DNA from 4 places in the Bacillus cereus group sp. RP43 genome. Region 1 is predicted to be linked to each of the others. Evidence: predicted binding sites of a transcription regulator. Region 1 holds the regulator's gene; each other region holds the start of a gene.

Region 1 (3,188 bases):
GAAGATGTTAAATTGGCTTGTTCTTGATCATAATAACCAACAGATACATTTGATCCAAAAGCAACGTTTCCATGTAATAGCTGTAACTTATTCACAATGGATTTTAATAATGTAGATTTTCCAATTCCGTTCGGCCCAACTAAGGCAACACTATCACCACGAGTTAAGCGCATATTTACATGTTCAATAATCGGTTCCTGTTCATAGCCAATAGTTACATCTTTTACTTGTAAAACATCATTTCCACTTTGTTTTTCAATATCGAAGTGGAAGGAAGCTGATTTAGAATCGCCTAATGGTCTAGTTAATACGTCCATTCTGTCTAATTGTTTACGGCGACTTTGAGCACGTTTTGTCGTAGATGCGCGAGCTATATTTTTTTGCACAAAGTCTTCCAGTTTAGCGATTTCATCTTGTTGTTTTTCATAACGCTTCATCTCTTGCTCGTATAGAGCTGATTTTAAGTCTAAATATTTACTGTAGTTACCAACAAATCGTCGGCTTTCCTTATTAGAAATTTCGTATACTTGTGTAACGAGTTTATCTAAGAAATAACGGTCATGGGAAACGATTAAAATCGCACCAGGATAGCCTTGTAAGTATTGTTCAAGCCATGTTAGTGTCTCAATGTCCAAATGGTTTGTAGGTTCGTCTAAAATAAGTAAGTCTGGTCTAGTTAATAATAATTTCCCAAGAGCTAATCGAGTCTTTTGTCCACCACTTAATGTAGAAATTGTCGTCTGGTGCGTTTCAACAGGGAAGCCAAGACCGCTTAAAATCGAGCGTATATCCGCTTCGTACTGATAGCCGCCTTGATCTTTATAATCTAATTGTAATTGGTCATAATCAGCTAATAATTTCTCGTATATAGTCGCATTTGAAAAGTTTTCTTCTTTTCCCATCTCTTGCTCTAGCCTTCGAAGTTTTGTCTCCATCTGCTGCAAGTGTGTAAAGACGGTTAACATTTCATCCCAAATTGTTAAAGACGTTTCTAATCCGGTATTTTGAGCTAAATACCCCATTGAGACATCTTTCGGCTTTATAATTTCACCACCATCATGAGATAACTCACCAGCTATTATTTTTAATAATGTAGATTTTCCGGCTCCATTTCGTCCGACTAATGCGATACGATCTTTTGTTTGAACTTCCAATTTTATGTTTGCAAGAATCGTTTCTGCACCGTATAATTTCGAAAGCCCATTCACTTGTAATAATATCAATGTTTTCACCTCAAATAATTTCTTAACTTTGCCATGTTTATATTTCTCAATCATACTAAAAATAGTGTATAGTTTAAAATAAAGAGAGAATACTTCTTCTTTTTATTATACAAGGAAATTCATGAGTACTAAACTTCTGTATTTGATTCAAGTATAAGAATAAAGATAGGAAGAGAGGAGAGGTTATATGGATCAGCAAAAAATTCCACAGGCCACTGCCAAACGATTGCCTCTATACTATCGATTTATCCAAAACTTATCTCTTTCTGGTAAGCAACGTGTTTCATCAGCCGAATTGAGTGAAGCGGTAAAGGTTGATTCCGCAACTATTCGAAGAGATTTTTCATATTTTGGAGCGTTAGGGAAAAAAGGATATGGATATAACGTAAATTATTTATTATCATTTTTCCGTGAAACACTCGACCAAGATGATATAACACGTGTAGCACTTATTGGAGTAGGTAATTTAGGGACCGCTTTCTTACATTATAATTTCACGAAAAACAATAATACAAAAATTGAAATGGCATTTGATGTTAGTGAAGAGAAAGTTGGAACAGAAATCGGAGGAATTCCTGTATATCATTTGGATGAATTAGAAGAACGTTTATCAACTGATATACAAGTGGCAATATTAACGGTACCCGCTACAGTAGCGCAATCTGTGGCAGATAGATTGGCAGAAACGGACGTGCATGGTATTTTAAATTTCACACCAGCACGCTTAAATGTGTCAGAGAATATAAGAATTCATCACATTGATTTAGCTGTAGAGTTACAAACGCTTGTTTACTTTTTGAAGAATTATCCACAATAAAACGCAGAGGAGATGACCTCTGCGTTTTATTATTGTTTTTTCTTTGTGAATTTGACTAAGATAAGGCGAAGTGCCAAATTAAAATCAATTGTTGCCATAACTGCAAATAGTATTGTCCACATATTCCAGATTGTATCTGTTACGTTCGTAATAGCGAAGCGTGTAAAGATACATCCAAGAAGAAAGTATAATGCAGCCATGAACAATGGTGAGTTTCTCATACTAAAAATCCTCCGATAAAGCCTTGCATTTTTTCAGCTTCTTTAATCATTTCTTGAATTTGCTCATTACTTACTACAACTTGAGCGACTGCAACTAATGTATTCATTGCAACATGAGCTGCAATAGGAACGATAATTCGTTTCGTTTTTACGTATAAAAAGGCGAATACGAGCCCCATTGAAGTGTATACCAATAAGTGAGTAAAATCAAAATGAATCGCCGCGAATACAAGTGAACTAATAATAGCGGCAATAAAGAAGTTAAACTTCTTATAAAGTGTACCGAATAAAATTTTTCTAAATACGATTTCTTCCAAAATAGGTCCTATTATAGATATGACGATAAGGAACCAAGGTGTCGTTCTTGCGATGTCCATAAGTCTTGCTGTATTTTCAGATCCCGGTGTAATCCCTAATAAACGCATTTCGATCATACCGGCAATGCTTTGTGAGAACAGTGCTAAGAAGAAACCAATAAAAATCCACCCAATTGTAGCTGGAACAGTAGAGCGCATTTTATCTAAATGCCTGTCACGAATGTCTGTTCTGAGTAACCAAAGTACAACGCATAATGCAATGAAAAAGCTAATGATAGCCCAATGACCAGTTATGAGCTGAATTTTTTCCTCTCTAGTAAATCCCCTATTATCGTATAGTCCAGTTTTCAGGAGAAGCGGTAACCCGGCAATGCCTGATAACTGCATTAAAATGTATGTAACGATAATCCACCAATATTGTTTTTTCAAATGGTTTAACCATCCTTTCTAACGCTAGTGTATGAGATAAGGTAGGATAACATGTAAATATGCTACCTACGATATAAACTTTCATTTGAATTATATTTTTTTTGTAAATAAGTATTTGAAAATAAAATAGGAGACAGGAAAAAGTTGTACGTTTAGCGAAAACAACTTAGGGTGTCTTTCA
Region 2 (3,188 bases), 4.4 Mb from region 1:
TTAGGGTTTCTATTAATGGGGGGATTATTCCTTGCTTTAGCCCTTGGAATTTTTGGAGAAGAGGTATTACGTGCTAATTTAGAGGGATATTATTTACTTCTATTTGATGCAGCTGTTGTTACTATTGTTTTATTTGCTTATAAACCAGTGCTTCATTTTATTAAGAACATTTGGGATGTATCTGTTTTAAAAAATGGGAAAACCTACTTGTATTTATTAATAGGTTTTATCATCATTGCATTCACTCAGTATGTAATGTTAGAGTTGTTTAGCTTTGAAAGTGCAGAGCAGCAACGAGATCAATTAGGGAGCTTAGGACTTCAAAATAGTCTACAAAGTATTATATATGTGTTAAGTGTTGCTATAATTACACCAATTAAAGAAGAAATTTTATATAGAGGTATTTTGTATCGATTTTTTGAAAAGAAATATAGTTTTCTAGTTGGTACCATTATTTCTTCCTTCATCTTTGGGATTCTTCATGGTGGTTTTCCGATTACGGCAATGATTATGGGGATTGTATTTGCTATGTTATATAAGAAAACACAATCTATTGTACCTAGCATCATTTTACATATTGTATGGAACCTACTTGTGAGTATAAGTATGATTGTTTCTTTATAAAATTGAATGAATATTTAGCAGAAAAGATGAATGGCCTAGCTATTCATCTTTTATTTTGTTTATATGTGGGAAAAGTTAATGAATACAATCCAAAAAGAACCAAATACTAATGATGAATGAACAAAGAAAGGCGGGTATGTTATATGCAAAATTTAACAGAGCTTGAAGTAGAAAACTTACGTCATTTAATTGGTGGACATGCGACGATTATTAACAAATTGGAACAGTATGCACAAGCTTGTACGGACCCACAGCTAAAGCAAATGCTTGAGAAGGATGCGCAAGATGCACGAAATACGAAACAACAATTAATGACTTTCCTAGGATAGGAGGAAGCGAAAGATGAATGAAAAAGATATGGTAAATGATTATTTAGCAGGATTAAATTCAAGTTTAACAAGTTATGCAAATTATATTTCTCAGTCTGATAACGAACAGTTACATCAAACGTTAATTCAAATTCGTAATCAAGATGAGATGCGTCAACGTAATATGTATGAATACGCGAAGCAAAAAAGTTATTACAAGCCGGCAGCACCTGCTAATCCAATGATTGTGCAGCAATTGAAAAGTCAATTAAGTGCGGAATAGTGTGATGAATGAAACGAGCGAATGGATTCGCTCGTTTTTTTGTTTGGTATATGTCAATAAATACATAATAAATATTTTTTCAGTTGTAACAAATATGACGAAAATTAAATATAACAATTCACAAAAAGGACAAAAACTTTGCTCAATATTTCACAAAGAATCCATGGTTTCTATCGTGAGAACCTCTATAATTAGGGGTGTAAAGAACGAAAGAAATAGACTACATGATCAATTAGGAGAGATTGCTATGAATAGAAACACAAGAAAAATTGCAATTATCGGTACTGGATTAGTTGGATCAAGCTGTGCGTATTCCATTGTAAACCAAGGGATTTGCGAAGAGCTATTGTTAATTGATATAAATCATGAACGTGCAGTTGGAGAAGCGATGGATTTATCGCACTGCATTAACTTTACAAATACAAGAACAAAAGTATATGCAGGAAGCTATGAAAACTGCAAAGATATGGACATTGTCATTATTACAGCAGGACCAGCGCCAAAACCTGGACAAAGCCGTTTAGACACTTTAGGAGCAAGTGCAAAGATTATGGAAAGCATTGTTGGGGGCGTAATGGAAAGTGGATTTGATGGCATTTTCTTACTCGCATCGAACCCAGTTGATATTATTACATATCAAGTGTGGAAATTATCTGGATTACCTAGAAATCGTGTGATAGGTACTGGTACATCACTAGATTCTTCTCGCTTAAGAACAATTTTATCTGAAATGTTACATGTAGATCCTCGTAGTATTCATGGGTATTCATTAGGAGAACATGGTGATTCTCAAATGGTTGCTTGGTCTCACGTAACTGTTGGTGGAAAGCCAATGCTGCAAATTTTAGAGGAACAAAAAGAACAATTTGGTGAAATAGATTTAGATGAAATTGTTGAGAAGACTGCCAAAGCTGGATGGGAAATTTATAAGCGTAAAGGAACTACTTATTATGGAATCGGAAATTCTCTAGCTTATATTGCTCGCTCAATTTTCAATGATGATCACCGTGTTATCGCTGTTTCAGCTATTTTAGACGGGGAATATGGCGAATACGATATTTGTACAGGAGTACCAGCAATTATTACTAGAGACGGTGTAAGAGAAGTTGTAGAACTAAACTTATCAGAAGAGGAAGAAAGTCGCTTTGCAAAATCAAACGATGTTTTACGCGATTATATGAAAACAATTGGTTACTAAATTATAGGAGAAGGTGAAACAAATGAAGGAATATATAATGTCTCGTGTGTTTAAAGCTTCTGCCGGAATAGCACAAGGTATTTTCGTATCCCTTGGAATTGGTTTACTAATCGAAAATATAGGAAGAATTGTTGATATCCCATTACTTATTACAATCGGAGTTGTTGCAAAATCACTTATGGCACCAGCAATTGGAGCCGGAATTGCTTTTATGCTCGGTGCAAACGGACTCGTAATTTTCTCAGCGATGGTAGCCGGAGCAATAGGGGCGGGTTCAATTTCAATTACTGAAGCTGGTCTCATCATTAAAACAGGTGAACCAATCGGTGCATTATTAACAGCGACTTTAGCAGTTTATATTGGTAAACGTTTAAGTGGAAAAACTGCTTTAGATATGATGCTCGTTCCATTTGCAGCGATATTAGGTTCTGGTTTAGTCGGTATTTGGTTAGCTCAAAATATTAGCCCAGTTTTAAATACAGTTGGAGCATTCATTAAAGATAGTTCAGCTGGTAGCCCATTTATCGCTTCTATCGTGATTGCTGTAGTTTGGGGACTGTTACTCATCTCTCCAGCTTCATCAGCTGCGTTAGCGATAGCGCTTAGCTTAGATGGTGTTGCAGGTGGTGCAGCACTTGCAGGATGCGTTGCTCAGTTTATTGGATTCTCTGTTATTTCAGCGAAAGAAAATAATTTAGGTGGCATATTAGCTCAGGCACTTTGTACTCCAAAAGTACAGTTGCCGAACATTACTAAAAATCCAATGATTCTCGTC
Region 3 (3,188 bases), 4.5 Mb from region 1:
CGGTTGTACCAATTCCAAACGCACTAATTGCTAGCGCTAATAAAGCAAACATACTTCTTCGATTCGTCTGAACAGCCGAAGATGATACTGTATATGAATTCAATTGAACTCCTCCTTAATACGAGAAATCCAATCATAATAGTGTGATAAAAAGGCCTTTTTATCTTCTACAAAAATAACTTTACTGCTGTTAAATGCTATTATGAATGGCTTCACTCTTTTTTTGAAGAACGCACTTTAAAGTACGATAGATACTAAAAAGTAACATAGGCACTTTTTAGTACCGTACTACTCATTTCCCTCTTACGTATGCTATTATGGAACATATTCAACACGATAAAAAGTACGTACTTTAAAGTGCTATAGGCACTAAAAAGTAACATTTAACTTATTTAGCTTCTTTTGTTGAAGAACTGAAATTTACATTCATCCAAGGAGATTTTTTATATGAAGAAATATAATATTCCTGTCGAGGCGACCTTAGAGGTTATCGGTGGCAAATGGAAAGTCGTTATTCTTTGCCACTTAACGAAAGGTACAAAGAGAACGAGTGAACTAAAACGTTTAATGCCTGGTATTACACAAAAGATGTTAACACAGCAATTACGCGAGTTAGAAGAGGATGGGGTTATTCAAAGAAAGGTATACAATCAAGTACCACCAAAAGTAGAATATTCTCTTACTGACTACGGATGGTCTTTAGAATCAATTCTCGATTCTCTTTGTACTTGGGGCGAATGCCACCTTGAAAAAAGCGGTAACACATCGATGCTAATTACAGAGGATGAACAATAAAAAAAGGAAAAAATGAACATAAATCTGTCCATTTTCCCCTTTTTTTCTTTATATATATGTACATTTTTAAGATAGATAAAATATTTTATGCGCTTTCATTCCTTGTCAATACTAGGTTACAGCATCAATATCAAATAATTAGGAATCATTTTTATGTTAACATACGTGTATATAGTATATAATATAGGATATATATTATATACACTTTCCGATAAGGGAACTTTCCATTATGCGGACAAGCCATGTATCGGACAGTTCATAAATAATAGGTAGGACATTATGGTTTTGGATTTATGATTTCAGCTTACTTGCTATCATAAATTTAAAGGCATTTTATTGTGCTTTGTGAAACTTTGTATAAAGTTTCGCAAACGTTTACTATCTTACCTATCAAAAATAAGAGTATTGCTATCGTAAAGGAGAATTGGAGATGCCAGAAACTATGACTCAAACAAAGCCAGAACAAGAAACTGTACAAATTTCTGCTAGCCAAGGACAACTTGATGTACTTGATCAGTTGTTAAAACCTGAGGTACAAGAATCATTAACAACACTAGTGGAACAGCTTCCAAAATTAACTGAGCTTGTTAATATTTTAACTAAGTCTTATGACTTCGCTCAAACTGTTGCTACTGATGAAGTATTAAAAAGCGACACTGTTAGTGCAATCACAGAGCTTGTAGAACCTGTAAAAGATACAGTGAAAGGCATGGCTGCAACTGCTATCGAAGCGAAAGATCGTGCTGACGAAAGCAACGAAGTTATCGGCCTGTTCGGTCTATTAAAATTACTAAAAGACCCACAAGCACAAAAAATGTTCCGCTTTGTGAACGCATACCTTCAAATTAGTGCAGAACGTAACAATAAATAATTTAACTTATAACAACAATTAGTAAAGACGGGGGATATCATACTATGTCAAAACAAATTGTCATCTTAGGCGCTGGTTATGGCGGTCTTCTTGCCGCTCTAAACGTACGTAAATATTACAGCAAATCAGAAGCACAAGTTACAGTGATTAACCAATACCCAACGCACCAAATCATCACTGAACTACACCGCCTTGCAGCTGGTAACGTTGCTGAGCAAGCAGTTGCAATGCCACTTACAAAGCTTTTCAAAGGCAAAGACATCGATCTTAAAATTGCAACAGTTGAGTCATTCTCAGTTGATAGCAAAGAAATCAAACTAGCTGGTGGCACTACACTATCTTACGATGCACTTGTAGTTGCTTTAGGAAGTAAAACTGCTTACTTCGGTATTCCAGGACTAGAAGAAAACAGCATGGTATTAAAATCTGCTGCTGATGCAAACAAAATCTACAAACACGTTGAAGACCGTATTCGTGAATACGCTAAAACGAAAAACGAAGCTGATGCTACAATCGTAATCGGTGGTGGCGGATTAACTGGCGTTGAGCTAGTTGGTGAGCTTGCTGACATTATGCCTAAACTTGCAAAAAGCCACGGCGTAAATCCAAAAGAAGTTAAACTTCTTCTTGTTGAAGCAGGTCCAAAAATCCTTCCAGTATTACCAGATCACTTAATCGAACGTGCAACTACTAGCTTAGAAGCACGCGGTGTTACATTCTTAACAGGTCTTCCTGTAACAAACGTTGCCGGCAATGAAATCGACTTAAAAGACGGTCAAAAAATCGTTGCTAACACATTCGTTTGGACAGGCGGCGTACAAGGTAACCCATTAATTGGTGAATCAGGTCTTGAAGTAAACCGTGGACGTGCAACTGTTGATGCACACCTGCAATCTACTTCTCACAAAGACGTATTCGTTGCTGGAGACAGCGCTGTTGTCTTCTCTCCAGACGGTCGTCCATACCCACCAACTGCACAAATCGCTTGGCAAATGGGTGAATTAATTGGATACAACTTATACGCAGCACTAGAAGGCAAAGCATTCGAAGAGTTCGCACCTATCAACTCTGGAACACTTGCTAGTCTAGGACGTAAAGATGCTGTTGCTACAATCGGAGCAAGCAATACTCCGCTTAAAGGCTTACCGGCATCATTAATGAAAGAAGCAAGTAACGTTCGTTACTTATCACACATTAAAGGTCTATTCAGCTTAGCTTACTAATCTGAATATAAGCCCGAATCATGCCCGGCATGGTTCGGGCTATTTTTATCCGTAATATTCTCTACTTATTTATATTCGGCAGAGGAATACTATAACCCTCTTCAATTATCTAAATATACTGACTTTTTTGTGTCGAAATTGTGTATACGAAAAGAGTGAAAGTATCTTTCTTACTTCCACTCTTCCACAAAAACTATTATCCCAATTTCACTAAGCTATAGTTCTTCTTCCCTTTACGAATAATAATAAATCTTCCATCAAACGAATTTTCTACAGTAACATCCGTACCTACATCCGTT
Region 4 (3,188 bases), 1.0 Mb from region 1:
AATATGTTATGTGTTGGTCACATATGCAAAATAGAGAGGAGATAGAAAATGAATGTATATATGGATGATCAAAGAAGTTGCCCGTACGGATATGTTTTGGCAACTACAGTAGAATCTGCATTACAATTTGTTCGGAGTAATAAGGTAAACATCCTCTCTCTTGATTTTAACATGGGATGGAGGAAAAGGAATGGATTAGATTTTGTAGAAGCCTTTTGTACAGAAGGTCTATATGTTAATGAAATTCACCTTCATACAAATGATGTCATCGGTATGCATCAGATGAAACAGAGAATTGAGAAGGGGAAAGAGAAAGGAGAAATTGATCCTCATATTGCCTTGAAATATGTAGGGAGCTAAAAACTCCAAAGTGAAACTTTGGAGTTTTTAATGCTTCATATGAGCTTGTAAAGGAATGATTTCCTCAGTTTGAGCTGCAACTAATTCAGTTTCCTCTTGTTTAACATCAGGTGCTTTCTTTGTTAAGTACTGATATACCATACCGACAAATACGGATCCGCCAATAATGTTACCAATTGTAACTGGAATTAAGTTATGAATAGCGCCGGCAAAAGAAATTGTATCAGGATGTGGTGAAACTAAAGATAAGGCAAACAATGATAAGTTTGCAATGCTATGCTCATAGCCAGATAAGAAGAATGTGAAAACGAGCATCATCATCATCAATATTTTTGCTGTATCACCTTTTACTTGAGAAGGTAAGAAGCAGGCAAGACATACGAGCCAGTTACATAAAATCGCTTTAAAGAATAATTGCATTGTAGGTGTATTCATCTTTCCTTCAACAACTTTATTCATTAAATGACCGTGATCAATTGCTTCGAAAATTCCAGTTGCGTAAAATAGTAAGGCAAAGAATAAAGCGCCAGCTAAGTTACCTGCATAACAAGCAACCCAGTTGCGAAGTGTATCAGAAATAGTTGTTTCTTTTCTTAAAGTTGCCACTGTGAAGTACATTGTATTGCCAGTAAATAATTCAGCGCCACCATATATAATAAGTACCAGAGCAATCCCGAAAAACATGGAGGAAGCTAAATATGTTGCTGGTGAATCAACAATATGAAAAAAGTTACCTAATTTAAAACATAGTACAATAATAAAACCGATATAAATGCCAGCAAGTGCAGCACGAATGAAATATTGCATTGGATTTGTATCTAGCATTTGCTTTTTGCTCTTAGCCAGTTTTACAACGTAATCTAATCCTTGTTCTAGCATGAGTAATACGCTCCTTTAGTACATCGTCTATAAATACTCCTTATATGAATAAAGTACATGGATTTGTTCATAGTTTCAATAAGTTTGTGCAATATTTCACAAAAAGGACATACATCTTGAAGGAAAGCGTTTACAAAAGGTAGTATAATGGAATTTTTTCTAAAAATAGAGAGGGGATTGAAACGAGTGGAAAAGAAAAAGCGCTGTAATTACAGCGCTTTTTCGTCTAAATTCTTTTCTACTTTTACTTCTACTTCTTTCGAGAAGAACCAACCGCCAATTGCGATTCCGACTAATACAATCCAGAATGTAAGCTTCCACGGAGTAGATTCTGGGAATGAATGCGGAAGGACATTTAAAGCAGGGTGTGCTAGCGTATAAACTGTTAATTTCACACCAACCCAACCTACAATTAAAAATGCTGCAGTTTCAAGTCCTGGTTTACGTTTTAATATTTGTACGAAAGCAGTTGCTGCAAATCGCATTATAACTAATCCGATAAGTCCACCTGTAAAGATAACGATAAATTGACCTGTATCAAGACTACCAATCGTACCTAATCCTGTTTTCGGTAAAGTCACTGCTAATGCAACAGCAGCTAAAATTGAATCAACAGCGAAGGCGATATCAGCAACTTCGACTTTAAATACAGTCCACCAAAAGTTCTCTTGTTTTTTCTTTGCTTCTTTTTCTTCTGTTTCTTCATGTGTATTCTTTTTAACATACGTTTTAAATAAGTGATTCCCCGCGATAAACATAAGATAAATCGCACCAATTGCTTGCACTTGCCATACATCGACTAGGAAAGAAATCATGAATAGTGATCCGAAGCGGAAAACGAACGCTCCTGCTAATCCATAAAATAGTGCTTTCTTTCGTTTTTCTTCTGGTAAATGTTTTACCATGATTGCGAGAACGAGAGCGTTATCAGCCGCTAAAATCCCCTCTAGTGCAATTAGGATGAGTAATACCCAACCATACTCCAATAATAATGATACATCCATGTACATTCTCCTCTCATTTCTATAAAGACTAAACAAGTGAAGAAGTTCCCCAATGTTTAGTTTCCCCATACTCCTGCGTATCAACGGTGGAAGGAATTTGAAAACAAAAAAGACCTCTGCCGTTGATAGGCAAAGGTCTTGCTAGACATATGTAATGAAAATGCCAACAAAGCCGGAAGAACTAAGTTCTACGTAATGACGACTTTGTTTCCAAGAAATAGTTCTTGGACGCTACTCCCCTTTGGAGATATGCTATTGTATTCTCATTATATGGATAATTTATACGGTTGTCAACCTGTTAAAATATCTTCGTTTGGATATTTTATTTTTCTTTGTTTTTTACGTGCAAATGAAAAGGCTAATGTTAAAGGCCCCATCTTTCCAAAAAACATCATAAAGATAATAATTGTTTTGCCGATGATTGTTAAGTGTGGCGTCAAATTCATGCTAAGGCCGACAGTTCCAAATGCTGAAAATACTTCAAAAGCACTCATTAATAAAGGAACTTTCTCAGTGATGCTTAAAATTAAAATGGAAAGAAAAATAAAAGAAATTGAAATAATAGTAATCGTTAATGATTTGACAATGAGCGTATCTTTAATGGATTTTTTAAACACTACTATATCATCTTGTTCTTGCAAAAATTTAAATACGCCTAAAAACATAATTAAAAAAGTTGTTAACTTAATCCCGCCACCAGTTGAAGCACTGCCAGCACCAATAAACATAAGAAGCATCATTAATAAAAGTGAAGGTTTTGATAATGCAGAGATATCAACAGTATTAAACCCGGCAGTACGTGTTGAAACCGCTTGAAAATAAGCAGCCATACCTTCTTCAAATGGTGTAAAACCTCTCATGGAAATTGAATTATGAAACTCGAATATGAAAATGAAAACTGTAGCAATAATATTGACGATAAGAGTAGAAGAGAGCATAAGCTTT

The links. The regulator Rex, encoded in region 1, represses fermentation and respiration genes when NADH is low (regulators of the CRP and FNR family bind a similar motif). The targets are predictions, from matches to a motif close to TTGTGAAATATTTCACAA.
Region 2: the regulator Rex is predicted to act here: its motif matches at 1,354-1,371, upstream of QCI75_RS02325 (L-lactate dehydrogenase).
Region 3: the regulator Rex is predicted to act here: its motif matches at 1,149-1,166, upstream of QCI75_RS02005 (DUF1641 domain-containing protein).
Region 4: the regulator Rex is predicted to act here: its motif matches at 1,324-1,341, upstream of QCI75_RS20360 (formate/nitrite transporter family protein).

Annotation. Positions count from the first base shown of each region.
Region 1 is NZ_JARVHQ010000001.1:4,892,899-4,896,086, reverse strand. It holds gene QCI75_RS25290 (ABC-F family ATP-binding cassette domain-containing protein) at 1-1,223, opposite strand, end outside; gene QCI75_RS25285 (redox-sensing transcriptional repressor Rex) at 1,411-2,040, shown strand; gene QCI75_RS25280 (YdiK family protein) at 2,070-2,261, opposite strand; gene QCI75_RS25275 (CPBP family intramembrane glutamic endopeptidase) at 2,258-3,007, opposite strand.
Region 2 is NZ_JARVHQ010000001.1:469,159-472,346, forward strand. It holds gene QCI75_RS02310 (CPBP family intramembrane glutamic endopeptidase) at 1-624, shown strand, start outside; gene QCI75_RS02315 (hypothetical protein) at 768-953, shown strand; gene QCI75_RS02320 (spore coat protein) at 967-1,215, shown strand; gene QCI75_RS02325 (L-lactate dehydrogenase) at 1,463-2,413, shown strand; gene QCI75_RS02330 (PTS sugar transporter subunit IIC) at 2,436-3,188, shown strand, end outside.
Region 3 is NZ_JARVHQ010000001.1:406,911-410,098, reverse strand. It holds gene QCI75_RS02015 (MFS transporter) at 1-52, opposite strand, end outside; gene QCI75_RS02010 (winged helix-turn-helix transcriptional regulator) at 448-795, shown strand; gene QCI75_RS02005 (DUF1641 domain-containing protein) at 1,226-1,666, shown strand; gene QCI75_RS02000 (NAD(P)/FAD-dependent oxidoreductase) at 1,711-2,889, shown strand; gene tyrS (tyrosine--tRNA ligase) at 3,086-3,188, opposite strand, start outside.
Region 4 is NZ_JARVHQ010000001.1:3,897,575-3,900,762, reverse strand. It holds gene QCI75_RS20370 (prepilin peptidase) at 1-34, shown strand, start outside; gene QCI75_RS20365 (cyclic-phosphate processing receiver domain-containing protein) at 49-360, shown strand; gene QCI75_RS20360 (formate/nitrite transporter family protein) at 388-1,239, opposite strand; gene QCI75_RS20355 (TerC family protein) at 1,449-2,243, opposite strand; yybP-ykoY riboswitch at 2,323-2,495, opposite strand; gene QCI75_RS20350 (TrkH family potassium uptake protein) at 2,534-3,188, opposite strand, start outside.